Regions from separate parts of the Lysinibacillus sp. FSL M8-0355 genome, predicted to be linked through region 2. Evidence: a T-box and tRNA genes for the amino acid it is inferred to sense, from the RefSeq annotation. Region 2 holds a T-box; the other regions hold tRNA genes.
What was found. A T-box is a leader RNA that pairs with one kind of tRNA and senses whether it is charged. The one in region 2 lies ahead of ileS (isoleucine--tRNA ligase), so its partner is inferred to be a tRNA-Ile.
Positions count from the first base shown of each region.

Region 1: it has a tRNA-Ile gene. The T-box ahead of ileS (isoleucine--tRNA ligase) is inferred to sense a tRNA for this amino acid. The anticodon was not compared.
Region 3: it has a tRNA-Ile gene. The T-box ahead of ileS (isoleucine--tRNA ligase) is inferred to sense a tRNA for this amino acid. The anticodon was not compared.

Region 1 is NZ_JBBPAI010000001.1:3,711,260-3,715,394, reverse strand. Features, by position in the region: rRNA gene MKY46_RS18195 (23S ribosomal RNA) at 1-158, shown strand, start outside; rRNA gene rrf (5S ribosomal RNA) at 349-464, shown strand; tRNA gene MKY46_RS18185 (tRNA-Val) at 475-550, shown strand; tRNA gene MKY46_RS18180 (tRNA-Thr) at 554-629, shown strand; tRNA gene MKY46_RS18175 (tRNA-Lys) at 636-711, shown strand; tRNA gene MKY46_RS18170 (tRNA-Leu) at 729-813, shown strand; tRNA gene MKY46_RS18165 (tRNA-Gly) at 849-923, shown strand; tRNA gene MKY46_RS18160 (tRNA-Leu) at 929-1,017, shown strand; tRNA gene MKY46_RS18155 (tRNA-Arg) at 1,026-1,102, shown strand; tRNA gene MKY46_RS18150 (tRNA-Pro) at 1,110-1,186, shown strand; tRNA gene MKY46_RS18145 (tRNA-Ala) at 1,203-1,278, shown strand; tRNA gene MKY46_RS18140 (tRNA-Met) at 1,309-1,382, shown strand; tRNA gene MKY46_RS18135 (tRNA-Ile) at 1,390-1,466, shown strand; tRNA gene MKY46_RS18130 (tRNA-Ser) at 1,482-1,574, shown strand; tRNA gene MKY46_RS18125 (tRNA-Met) at 1,628-1,702, shown strand; tRNA gene MKY46_RS18120 (tRNA-Asp) at 1,706-1,781, shown strand; tRNA gene MKY46_RS18115 (tRNA-Phe) at 1,839-1,914, shown strand; tRNA gene MKY46_RS18110 (tRNA-Gly) at 1,920-1,993, shown strand; tRNA gene MKY46_RS18105 (tRNA-Ile) at 1,995-2,068, shown strand; tRNA gene MKY46_RS18100 (tRNA-Asn) at 2,076-2,152, shown strand; tRNA gene MKY46_RS18095 (tRNA-Ser) at 2,162-2,252, shown strand; tRNA gene MKY46_RS18090 (tRNA-Glu) at 2,255-2,326, shown strand; gene MKY46_RS18085 (VOC family protein) at 2,387-2,803, opposite strand; gene nadA (quinolinate synthase NadA) at 3,001-4,104, opposite strand; gene nadC (carboxylating nicotinate-nucleotide diphosphorylase) at 4,091-4,135, opposite strand, start outside.
Region 2 is NZ_JBBPAI010000001.1:2,559,608-2,563,742, reverse strand. Features, by position in the region: gene MKY46_RS12560 (hypothetical protein) at 335-982, shown strand; gene MKY46_RS12555 (hypothetical protein) at 1,037-1,177, shown strand; gene MKY46_RS12550 (DUF2785 domain-containing protein) at 1,436-1,612, shown strand; T-box leader at 1,862-2,100, shown strand; gene ileS (isoleucine--tRNA ligase) at 2,161-4,135, shown strand, end outside.
Region 3 is NZ_JBBPAI010000001.1:3,703,839-3,707,973, forward strand. Features, by position in the region: gene MKY46_RS17955 (diaminopropionate ammonia-lyase) at 114-1,316, opposite strand; tRNA gene MKY46_RS17960 (tRNA-Glu) at 1,577-1,648, opposite strand; tRNA gene MKY46_RS17965 (tRNA-Ser) at 1,651-1,741, opposite strand; tRNA gene MKY46_RS17970 (tRNA-Asn) at 1,751-1,827, opposite strand; tRNA gene MKY46_RS17975 (tRNA-Ile) at 1,835-1,908, opposite strand; tRNA gene MKY46_RS17980 (tRNA-Gly) at 1,910-1,983, opposite strand; tRNA gene MKY46_RS17985 (tRNA-Phe) at 1,989-2,064, opposite strand; tRNA gene MKY46_RS17990 (tRNA-Asp) at 2,122-2,197, opposite strand; tRNA gene MKY46_RS17995 (tRNA-Met) at 2,201-2,275, opposite strand; tRNA gene MKY46_RS18000 (tRNA-Ser) at 2,329-2,421, opposite strand; tRNA gene MKY46_RS18005 (tRNA-Ile) at 2,437-2,513, opposite strand; tRNA gene MKY46_RS18010 (tRNA-Met) at 2,521-2,594, opposite strand; tRNA gene MKY46_RS18015 (tRNA-Ala) at 2,625-2,700, opposite strand; tRNA gene MKY46_RS18020 (tRNA-Pro) at 2,717-2,793, opposite strand; tRNA gene MKY46_RS18025 (tRNA-Arg) at 2,801-2,877, opposite strand; tRNA gene MKY46_RS18030 (tRNA-Leu) at 2,886-2,974, opposite strand; tRNA gene MKY46_RS18035 (tRNA-Gly) at 2,980-3,054, opposite strand; tRNA gene MKY46_RS18040 (tRNA-Leu) at 3,090-3,174, opposite strand; tRNA gene MKY46_RS18045 (tRNA-Lys) at 3,192-3,267, opposite strand; tRNA gene MKY46_RS18050 (tRNA-Thr) at 3,274-3,349, opposite strand; tRNA gene MKY46_RS18055 (tRNA-Val) at 3,353-3,428, opposite strand; rRNA gene rrf (5S ribosomal RNA) at 3,439-3,554, opposite strand; gene MKY46_RS18065 (cysteine desulfurase family protein) at 3,892-4,135, opposite strand, start outside.

The DNA of each region.
Region 1 (4,135 bases), 1.2 Mb from region 2:
GTGCTGAAAGCATCTAAGCATGAAGCCCCCCTCAAGATGAGATTTCCCATTACGCAAGTAAGTAAGATCCCTCAAAGACGATGAGGTAGATAGGTTCGAGGTGGAAGTGTGGTGACACATGGAGCTGACGAATACTAATCGATCGAGGACTTAACCAAAATGTTTGAACCATTCAATGAACCGTTTATCCAGTTTTGAAAGAACAAAACTTTCAATAAAAAAAGAGCTTCAAGACACAAGTAGAACAAGGAAGCAAACGAGTGATTGAAGGAGCGTACTTCTGTACGTGACTGATTGAACGAGAGCAGCTGACGCAGTAATACGCCGTGTATTGAAGGTCGACCATAGTCTAGTGATGATGGCAAAGAGGTCACACCCGTTCCCATACCGAACACGGAAGTTAAGCTCTTTAGCGCCGATGGTAGTTGGGGGCTTCCCCCTGTGAGAGTAGGACGTCGCTAGGCATAATACCCAGGAGGATTAGCTCAGCTGGGAGAGCATCTGCCTTACAAGCAGAGGGTCGGCGGTTCGAGCCCGTCATCCTCCACCATATGCCGGTTTAGCTCAGCAGGTAGAGCAACTGACTTGTAATCAGTAGGTCGTGGGTTCGATTCCTATAGCCGGCACCATTTTTAGAGCCATTAGCTCAGTTGGTAGAGCATCTGACTTTTAATCAGAGGGTCGAAGGTTCGAGTCCTTCATGGCTCACCATTTTTAAATAATAATAAGCGGGTGTGGCGGAATTGGCAGACGCACTAGACTTAGGATCTAGCGCCGCAAGGCGTGGGGGTTCGACTCCCTTCACCCGCACCATTATTTCATTGCCAGATAAAAAAACTTATGCACATGCGGAAGTAGTTCAGTGGTAGAACACCACCTTGCCAAGGTGGGGGTCGCGAGTTCGAACCTCGTCTTCCGCTCCAAATGTGCCGGGGTGGCGGAACTGGCAGACGCACAGGACTTAAAATCCTGCGGTAGGTGACTACCGTACCGGTTCGATTCCGGTCCTCGGCACCATTTTTAATGCGCCCGTAGCTCAATTGGATAGAGCGTCTGACTACGGATCAGAAGGTTATGGGTTCGACTCCTGTCGGGCGCGCCAAAAAGAACGGGAAGTAGCTCAGCTTGGTAGAGCACTTGGTTTGGGACCAAGGGGTCGCAGGTTCGAATCCTGTCTTCCCGACCATTTCCAAAGAAATTATGGGGCCTTAGCTCAGCTGGGAGAGCGCCTGCCTTGCACGCAGGAGGTCAGCGGTTCGATCCCGCTAGGCTCCACCACCATAATAAATTAACCAGTATAAAGATCCTGGCGGCGTAGCTCAGCTGGCTAGAGCGTACGGTTCATACCCGTAAGGTCGGGGGTTCGATCCCCTCTGCCGCCATCTTAAAGGACCTTTAGCTCAGTTGGTTAGAGCAGACGGCTCATAACCGTCCGGTCGCAGGTTCGAGTCCTGCAAGGTCCACCATTTATATATTGCAACGGAGGTATACCCAAGTCTGGCTGAAGGGATCGGTCTTGAAAACCGACAGGCGGGTAACACCGCGCGGGGGTTCGAATCCCTCTACCTCCTCCAGTTTTAAATCTTTATAAATGGTGCTTTAAAAACTCGAAACAGTATAAAATTATCGCGGGGTGGAGCAGTGGTAGCTCGTCGGGCTCATAACCCGAAGGTCGTTGGTTCAAATCCGGCCCCCGCAACCAAATGGTCCCGTGGTGTAGCGGTTAACATGCCTGCCTGTCACGCAGGAGATCGCCGGTTCGATCCCGGTCGGGACCGCCATTATTTTCATAAGAAGATATGATAAGCAAAAGAAAATAAGCTTAGCATGGACGAAATGGGTCAGTAGCTCAGTTGGTAGAGCATTAGATTGAAGCTCTAAGTGTCGGCGGTTCGATTCCGTCCTGACCCACCATTTATGCGGGTGTAGTTTAATGGTAAAACCTCAGCCTTCCAAGCTGATGTCGTGGGTTCGATTCCCATCACCCGCTCCAAGGGCCTATAGCTCAGCTGGTTAGAGCGCACGCCTGATAAGCGTGAGGTCGATGGTTCGAGTCCATTTAGGCCCATTATTATTCCGAAGTAGCTCAGTTGGTAGTAGCACCTGACTGTTAATCAGGTTGTCGCAGGTTCGAGTCCTGCCTTCGGAGCCATTTTTATGTGGGGAAGTACTCAAGAGGCTGAAGAGGCGCCCCTGCTAAGGGTGTAGGTCGGGTAACCGGCGCGAGGGTTCAAATCCCTCCTTCTCCGCCATTGGCCCGTTGGTCAAGTGGTTAAGACACCGCCCTTTCACGGCGGTAACACGGGTTCGAATCCCGTACGGGTCATACTAAAAAACAGTAAATGCATACGCATCTACTGTTTTTTCATATTCATAGATATAAATATCACTCTTGATTCAATGCATTTTCATCCATATAAACTACTTCCCAGATATGCCCATCTACATCCTGAAATCCCCAGCCATACATAAACCCATGATCTTGGGGTTCACTATAAGATTTACCACCGGAGGCCAGTGCCTTATTTACTAATTGATCTACTTGCTCTCGATTTTCAGCAGATAGACATAAAATTGCTTCTGCAGACGTAGTAGTATTTGTAATTTCCTTCTTACTAAACCCTTTGAATCGTTCTTCCACCATCATTAATGCGAAGATATTTTCACTAATAATCATTGAGGCTGTAGTCTCATCGCTAAATTGTTGATTGAACTCAAAACCTAGTTCCTTAAAGAAGTTGATGGATTTGTTTAGATCTTTCACTGGTAAATTGATAAAAATATTTTTCGATTGAAAAGCCATTTATTTTCACCTCCAAATCGACAGTAGCATAGAGCATAAAGCCATGTCAATTTCAGCAATAGATGGATATTCTTTGATTGGATCAATGATGATGCATTTGAAAATGGCAGTTGTTTAAGCTATTCAAAATAGATGTTATATGAACATAAAAAGCAGAGACGTTTTTTTACACCATCTCTGCTTTTAAAGCAACCTAATTATCCTCGTGCTAGCATTCTTTCGAGAGAGCTAAGTGCTTCAGCTGTAGTATATTCATCTACTTGGATACGGTTATGTGGTTGCCCCTGCTCAATACTTTCTAAGCTCCACAACAGATGGGGAAGGTCAATGCGATTCATTGTTAAGCAAGGACAAAAATTTTCATTTAAAGAGATAATATGTTTATCTAGATGCTGCTTCATTATGCGATTGACAAGGTTCATTTCTGTTCCAATAGCCCATGCCGATCCGCTTGGTGCACGATTGATTGTCTCAATGATGTATTTTGTGGAACCTGCATCATCGGCAGCTGCTACAACTTCACGACTGCATTCAGGGTGAACAATAATTTGCATAGTTGGATGTTCTTTGCGAACAACCTCCGTATGGTGAACCGTAAATCCTTCATGTACAGAGCAATGACCTTTCCATAGAATAACCTGAATGTTCTCAAGCGGCTCATTTGTTTCAAGCATATTCTTATGGGGATTCCAAACAGCCATATTTTTAAGTGGAATACCTAAATCATAGGCAGTATTTCTTCCTAAATGTTGGTCAGGTAAAAAGAAAATACGCTGTTTTTGTGTAAATGCCCATTGAACAAGCTCCTTAGCATTCGATGAAGTGACACAGGCACCACCATGTCTTCCCGTAAAGGCTTTAATGGCAGCAGTTGAATTGACATAAGTTAGCGGGATAATTGTATCACCAAAGAGTTGCTGAAGAATCGGCCATGCTTGTTCTGTTTGATAAATATCAGCCATATCAGCCATTGAACAACCTGCACGCATATCTGGTAAATAGACATGTTGCTGTTTCGTTGTCAGCATATCAGCAGTTTCAGCCATAAAATGCACACCGCAAAATACAATATGCTCAGCTTCTTTGTTTGCGGCAGATAATTGAGCTAACTGTAGGGAATCACCAGTTGCATCTGCAAATTGAATGACTTCATCTTTTTGATAATGATGTCCTGGTATAAATAGTTTAGATCCTAATTTTTGCTTTATTGATAAAATACGAGATTCCATTTCCTTTACGGATAATGCCCGGTAATGCTCTGGAAGTAGTGTCGTTTGTTGTAATAAACTAGTTATGGACAAGGGAATGATCTCCTTTCATTTGAACGAGTGC
Region 2 (4,135 bases):
TGATTCTAGCACTCCTATTCAAGCAGCGTGAGGTCATTTTTAAAACAATGTCTGTGGTGGATATAATTATCTGTAGATGAATTGGTGCAAAAACATAGCAATGGTACACGTTTTCCTTTAGTGGATGTCCCAAAACGCTATCAAAGTACAATATAGCCAGGTGATTGGGAACAATGCCTCTCAACCTCTCATCGATTTTCCTAGAGATGAAAATAGTGGAGGAACTTCAATAAAAGGAAGCTAGATATTCAACGTTTTAGAATGTCTAGCCTTTTCTGTACAATTGGATTAAAATACAATAGTTGTAACATTTTTCTATGCAGGAGGTGTTGAATTGGTATTTGCTCTATTAGATAATGCGACAGCCTTTTTCCTAAGCTTACCTCTTCTACTGATTTATTTAAAAAGTATACCGCAGGAAGAATCCTTATGGCGGTGGTCGATGCCTTTATGGTTGTTGAATTACAATGTCATTCGATATTTTGCCTCGGATGGCGAGATTTTTTGGGTTGTCCTTTGTTGGCAGTTATTATTTTTATGGCCAATAAGTCTAGCAATATATATTCATTTATACAATAAGGAAAAGCAGTGGGCGTTTTACATAGGATTAAAGAAAAAGCATGTACTCATTGTGGCTTCATTGATGGTGCTATTTGGGGGAGCTCTCATCTATTCACTTCATCAGGCAAATGAGCAAGTGATTGTTTTTCATCAGGAGGTCATGGAAGAACTTGAGATCAGTTCAGATCGACAGCATTATTTAATGTATAATGCGAATGCACCTTCTACACTTCTTGGTGTAGCGGATGACATAGCTGAGGTACGCAGAGGTCGGGTTTATGCAGCCACTTTCCCTTGGAGCAGCAAGGTGATTGTGCACCTAGATAATTGGCAAAAGGAATTGACCTATGTCCGTTTTTATAATGGATGGAAGCTGGATGGGCTATACCGAGAAAGTAGTACGGAGTATCACAATGAATAAGCAAAGTGGAATTAGCCAGTTGTATTGAAGGAAGATGAATTAAAGGCTAGATTAATGGCATTGAAAAAGGGTCAGGCTACTTGGCAGCAAGAGCATCAACAGCAGGTTTTGCATGCCATGCTAGCACATATCGGTTCTACTGAAGTGAGCTACGAGATACATGGATTTAGGGCAGCTTTTATGAATGGATTTTAGAAAAAATTTGCTGAATCATCGTTGCTTCATTGAACTTTGGGATTAAAGCTTAAACCATTTATTATTCAAAGGAATCTGATTGGGTTTTTTACTCACTCGTTTACAATCTTATTGCTCGTACTTATTTTAGCTAGGGATCTACACAGATATTTTTTTATCTAAGGATAGCATGAGGCTTGTCAAACGAAGTTATGAACTTACATATCATCTGAAAAGGATGTAAGAAGCTATGTACCTGGCAAAGGATGGGCACATAGTGTGGCACATGTATCGGATGCTATTGATGAACTAGTGAAAAATCCTAAAATGAATGGATCAGCCTATGTCGCTATGTTACATGCACTTTGGTTTTTCTATTTACAACCTGCTTATGTATTTATTCATGATGAGGAGGAAAGGTTGTTAGTCCTGATTTTCGCTATGTTGGAAAAATGAAATCATCCAAATATTGCAGCAAACACTGTCAACAGTAGCCACATTAAAGGGGCAATTGGATGAAGTAAACTTTTATATCGGGCTATTTAATGTCAAAATATTGCTGAAGAGCTTTATTCAAACCAATCCGCAATCTTAATATATGACTCTCCATCAAAGTATTGTCACTTGTCTCAACGAAATTTTTTAAGGTTGTCCACTGTTGACAGACAATTGGTAATTTGTTACGATGAGTGACAATAAAAGCATACAAATTCGTTGATGAGAAAGAGTAGTGTTTCATTTTGTTCTACAGAGAGCCGACATTTGGTGGAAGTCGGTGTGCAGGTGTTACATGAAAATCCTCTCTGAGAAGATTGGCTGAATAGAGTAAGCCAATCCGGGTGTCTACCGTTAAAAAGAACACGTATGATTGTACGTTGCTGAGCGCTATTGACCATTGTGTCAATAGAATTAGGGTGGTATTCGCGGTTAACCCCGTCCCTTTCCTTGGGACGGGGTTTTTTGTATGCCTTTTATACAAAATGGATTGTATAGGAGGAACTCATATGCAGGAAGAACAAAAGAAGGAAACAGTGGTTGAACGAGAAACAAGGATTCGTGCGTTGTGGGCGCAAGAAGGAACCTTGGCAAAGTCCATCAACAATCGTGCTGGACAGCAGCCCTTTGTATTTTACGAGGGACCGCCAACAGCGAATGGTTTACCACATGTTGGTCATGCTTTTGGCAGAACAATTAAAGATGTTGTGGCACGCTATAAAACGATGCAAGGCTATCTCGTTGAACGAAAAGCAGGCTGGGATACACATGGATTGCCTGTGGAATTAGGAGTAGAAAAGGCATTAGGCATCTCTGGGAAGCAGGAAATTGAGAATTACGGGGTAGAGCGATTTATTCAGGCATGTAAAAAGAGCGTTTTTACCTATGAGCAAAAATGGCGTACCTTTACCGAGCAGCTTGGCTACTGGCTTGATATGGATAATCCTTATCTGACACTAAGCAATGATTATATCGAATCTGTGTGGCATATTTTAAGCCATGTACACAAGGAACAACTTTTATATAAAGGGCATCGTGTTTCACCTTATTGCCCTAGCTGCCAAACATCCTTAAGTTCACATGAGGTAGCACAGGGGTATAAGGATGTCAAAGACTTATCCGTTACAGCGATGTTTAAGCTTCGGGATCGCGACGAATATTTCTTAGGCTGGACAACGACGCCTTGGACATTACCTGCTAATGTAGCCTTGGCTATGAATCCATCTCTTCAATATGTACGTGTAAAGCATGAGAATAACATATACATCCTCGCTAAATCACTGGTAGAAAAGGTTTTTACAGAGCCTATCGAAGTACTAAGTGAGCATGATGGGCAAGAGTTTGCGGGTGTTTCCTATCAACCACCATTTTCTTATGTAACGGTCGAAAAAGGGCAAGTTGTCGTTATGGCGGATTACGTGACGGAGCATAGTGGAACAGGAATTGTGCACATTGCTCCAGCCTATGGAGAGGACGATTATAAAACAGTACAGTACCATGGTTTGTCCTTTGTCAATGTAGTTGATTTAAAAGGCTGTTATACAGAAGCTGTGTCTGAGCTTGTCGGACGCTTTGTAAAAGATTGTGATGTTGATATCATTAAAATGCTAGCGGCAAAAAAACTTCTATTTGCTAAAGAGAAATATGAGCATAGCTACCCACATTGCTGGCGCTGTGATTCACCTTTGCTGTACTACGCAACAGATAGCTGGTTTATCAAGATGTCAGCATTAAAGGAGCAGCTTTTACAAAATAATCAGCAAGTGACATGGTATCCAGGTCATATTAAGGACGGTCGATTTGGCAACTTCCTAGAAAATTTAGTGGATTGGAATATTAGCCGTAATCGTTACTGGGGTACACCATTGAATGTCTGGGTTTGTCGGGAGTGTGCTCATGAGGTGGCTCCAAGTAGTGTTGCAGCATTAAGAAAATTAGCTAAAGGGGCTTTCGATGAAAATTTAGAGCTTCATAAACCATTTATTGATGACATTGTCTGTACATGTCCTGTCTGTCAAGGAGACATGAAGCGGACGCCAGAAGTTATTGATGTTTGGTTTGACAGTGGCTCGATGCCATTTGCCCAGCAGCATTATCCTTTTGAAGATGTCACGACTTTTCGTCAGCAGTTCCCTGCAGATGTCGTCATTGAGGGAATCGACCAAACAAGAGGCTTTTTCTATAGCTTATTAGCGGTATCGACGTTATTTACAGGCAAGCCACCTTATAAAAATGTTCTATCGTTAGGGCATGTCTTAGATGAGCATGGGCAGAAGATGTCAAAAAGTAAAGGTAATGCTTTAGAGCCTGTTGAATTAATCGAGCAATATGGAGCGGATGCTTTACGGTGGGCATTTTTAGTCGACAGCTCCCCTTGGAATCCGAAGCGTTTTTCTAAGAAAATTATCTTAGATGCGAAATCGAAACTAGTGGATACACTTGACAATACGTTTAAATTTTATGCAATGTATGCCCATATCGATG
Region 3 (4,135 bases), 1.1 Mb from region 2:
ATCGTAAAATAAGCAAGGAAAAAATAAACTATCGCGAGATACTCTTATTTCGCAATAGTTCGTTTCTTCTGCATTGTTTTGGTAGTTTAAAAATGATCCAGCTATCTTACTGTTCATTGATTCGCATATTTCCCATGCCACACTATGTGATGATAATTCTTTTTATCTGTGTCACCCTCTGTATTAATAAACAACACCCTCGCATGTTCGTCTAGCTGTAGGTCGAGTATTAAATCTTTGTAGTGTTCATTAGTCATTAATTCATAAAAGCAACCAAACGGAGCCGCTCCTGATTCTCCTGCTATAATACGTGAGTCTGAAGCCAATGGATTTGCAAGAACGCGCATTCCTGTTGCTGCTATTTCTTCCCCACAGGAGATGCTTATTTTTATATGGGCTTTTAAAAGTTGCCAAGCCTGTGGATTAGGTTCACCGCAAGCAAGGCCTGCCATTATGGTTTTCATCTCTCCACCAACAGTTACATATTGCTCAGTACCTGCCTTAAAGCTCTCATAATAACAATTAGCAACATGTGGCTCAACTAACACAAATGTAATATCCTGCTCATAATATTGTTGTAAAAAAGCTACTACTGCCCCTGCAAATGACCCAACACCAGCTTGTAAAAATACATGTGTCGGAGCTTGCTGCATCTGTTCAACGATTTCATGTACAAGTGTTGTGTAGCCTTGCATAATCCATAATGGTATTTCTTCGTAGCCATCCCACATCGTATCCTGAATCAGGACCCAGCCATTTTCTTGTGCTAGCTGCGAGGTATAACGCACGGTTTCATCATAATTCATTGTCGTTATTTCAGCATAGGCTCCTTCTTTTTTAATATGCTGTAAACGTTCATCGGCACTGCCAGCTGGCATATATATTCGCGCTTGATACCCTAGTTCACGAGCCGCCCATGCCACACCACGACCATGGTTACCATCTGTTGTTGAAATAAAGGTTAAATTTCCTACCTGCGCTTTTACTTCTGATGATTTTAATTGTTCAAACGATAGTTCCTCTATATTTTTCTGGAGTCTATTGGCAACATACTGCGCAATTGCATAAACTCCGCCTAATACTTTAAATGCGTTTAAGCCAAATCGATAGGATTCGTCTTTTACCAAGATTTTTTCTACACCCATCCATGAAGCAAGTGAATCAAGATGATGGAGAGGTGTCTTTTCAAATTGCTCATATGTACGTAGGAATTGCCCCACTTTCTTTACTTGTTCCAATGTAAAATATGGCAGTAAAGCTGTTCCTTCATTTGCTTTGTCCAGCTGATTGTGCACCCACTTTAATTTTTCATTCATTCCTATCCCTCCTCTATCATTAGCTTAGTCCATCTAGCTCCAAAATACAAAATTATACAATACAGAACTTACATTTGTCTAAGTTCCTTGTTATGCGTTTATGATCCCCTACGGAAAAGAGAGAAAAATTTCTTAACTTCCTATATAATTAACAAGCCTTCACAGATTCGATGTTCTGTGAAGGCTTCATTTTTATAGTAACTATGTTATCAAATCAATTAAAAAGTGCAGTAGATGTAATTCATCTACTGCACTTAGTATGACCCGTACGGGATTCGAACCCGTGTTACCGCCGTGAAAGGGCGGTGTCTTAACCACTTGACCAACGGGCCAATGGCGGAGAAGGAGGGATTTGAACCCTCGCGCCGGTTACCCGACCTACACCCTTAGCAGGGGCGCCTCTTCAGCCTCTTGAGTACTTCCCCACATAAAAATGGCTCCGAAGGCAGGACTCGAACCTGCGACAACCTGATTAACAGTCAGGTGCTACTACCAACTGAGCTACTTCGGAATAATAATGGGCCTAAATGGACTCGAACCATCGACCTCACGCTTATCAGGCGTGCGCTCTAACCAGCTGAGCTATAGGCCCTTGGAGCGGGTGATGGGAATCGAACCCACGACATCAGCTTGGAAGGCTGAGGTTTTACCATTAAACTACACCCGCATAAATGGTGGGTCAGGACGGAATCGAACCGCCGACACTTAGAGCTTCAATCTAATGCTCTACCAACTGAGCTACTGACCCATTTCGTCCATGCTAAGCTTATTTTCTTTTGCTTATCATATCTTCTTATGAAAATAATGGCGGTCCCGACCGGGATCGAACCGGCGATCTCCTGCGTGACAGGCAGGCATGTTAACCGCTACACCACGGGACCATTTGGTTGCGGGGGCCGGATTTGAACCAACGACCTTCGGGTTATGAGCCCGACGAGCTACCACTGCTCCACCCCGCGATAATTTTATACTGTTTCGAGTTTTTAAAGCACCATTTATAAAGATTTAAAACTGGAGGAGGTAGAGGGATTCGAACCCCCGCGCGGTGTTACCCGCCTGTCGGTTTTCAAGACCGATCCCTTCAGCCAGACTTGGGTATACCTCCGTTGCAATATATAAATGGTGGACCTTGCAGGACTCGAACCTGCGACCGGACGGTTATGAGCCGTCTGCTCTAACCAACTGAGCTAAAGGTCCTTTAAGATGGCGGCAGAGGGGATCGAACCCCCGACCTTACGGGTATGAACCGTACGCTCTAGCCAGCTGAGCTACGCCGCCAGGATCTTTATACTGGTTAATTTATTATGGTGGTGGAGCCTAGCGGGATCGAACCGCTGACCTCCTGCGTGCAAGGCAGGCGCTCTCCCAGCTGAGCTAAGGCCCCATAATTTCTTTGGAAATGGTCGGGAAGACAGGATTCGAACCTGCGACCCCTTGGTCCCAAACCAAGTGCTCTACCAAGCTGAGCTACTTCCCGTTCTTTTTGGCGCGCCCGACAGGAGTCGAACCCATAACCTTCTGATCCGTAGTCAGACGCTCTATCCAATTGAGCTACGGGCGCATTAAAAATGGTGCCGAGGACCGGAATCGAACCGGTACGGTAGTCACCTACCGCAGGATTTTAAGTCCTGTGCGTCTGCCAGTTCCGCCACCCCGGCACATTTGGAGCGGAAGACGAGGTTCGAACTCGCGACCCCCACCTTGGCAAGGTGGTGTTCTACCACTGAACTACTTCCGCATGTGCATAAGTTTTTTTATCTGGCAATGAAATAATGGTGCGGGTGAAGGGAGTCGAACCCCCACGCCTTGCGGCGCTAGATCCTAAGTCTAGTGCGTCTGCCAATTCCGCCACACCCGCTTATTATTATTTAAAAATGGTGAGCCATGAAGGACTCGAACCTTCGACCCTCTGATTAAAAGTCAGATGCTCTACCAACTGAGCTAATGGCTCTAAAAATGGTGCCGGCTATAGGAATCGAACCCACGACCTACTGATTACAAGTCAGTTGCTCTACCTGCTGAGCTAAACCGGCATATGGTGGAGGATGACGGGCTCGAACCGCCGACCCTCTGCTTGTAAGGCAGATGCTCTCCCAGCTGAGCTAATCCTCCTGGGTACTATGCCTAGCGACGTCCTACTCTCACAGGGGGAAGCCCCCAACTACCATCGGCGCTAAAGAGCTTAACTTCCGTGTTCGGTATGGGAACGGGTGTGACCTCTTTGCCATCATCACTAGACTTGCACATGGATGTGCTGGCTTCTGCGTTGCAACATGGATGTTGCGTTCTTAGCAGAAGTTTCTTTATGTATCTTGTTTTGAAGTTGTTTACCTGTCCTTCAAGACAAGAATTATTGTATAACGTTTTCTCACATTGTGCAATACTTTTTTATAAAAAAAAGAAATTATTACTTTTTGAAGTTATTTTTGCTAAGTAAGAGAAAATATTGCCCTGCAAAATATTATAACAATTGTTGTTTCAAAAGAAAACAATTATTTTATTTCACCTATTTTCTTAGCTTATAATCTATTTCAAAACAAGGAAAGGGTATAGAAAACCCTTCACTTGTTATTCATTAAATAGTTAAAAGCTCTTGTTTTAATCTTAGAATTTCTTCAAATGTTGTGGAAGCTCCAAAAGATAGTCTAAAAAATTGGCGTGCTGCTTCCAAAGAGTAACCCATTGATAAAATAGCTTTCGTTCCAGATTCACTATGAATATCACATGCACTCCCCGTCGAAATACAGATTCCTGCCTCATTTAACTTTAAAAGAACATATTGCCCCTCTATTTTATCCATCATTACGCCACAAATATTA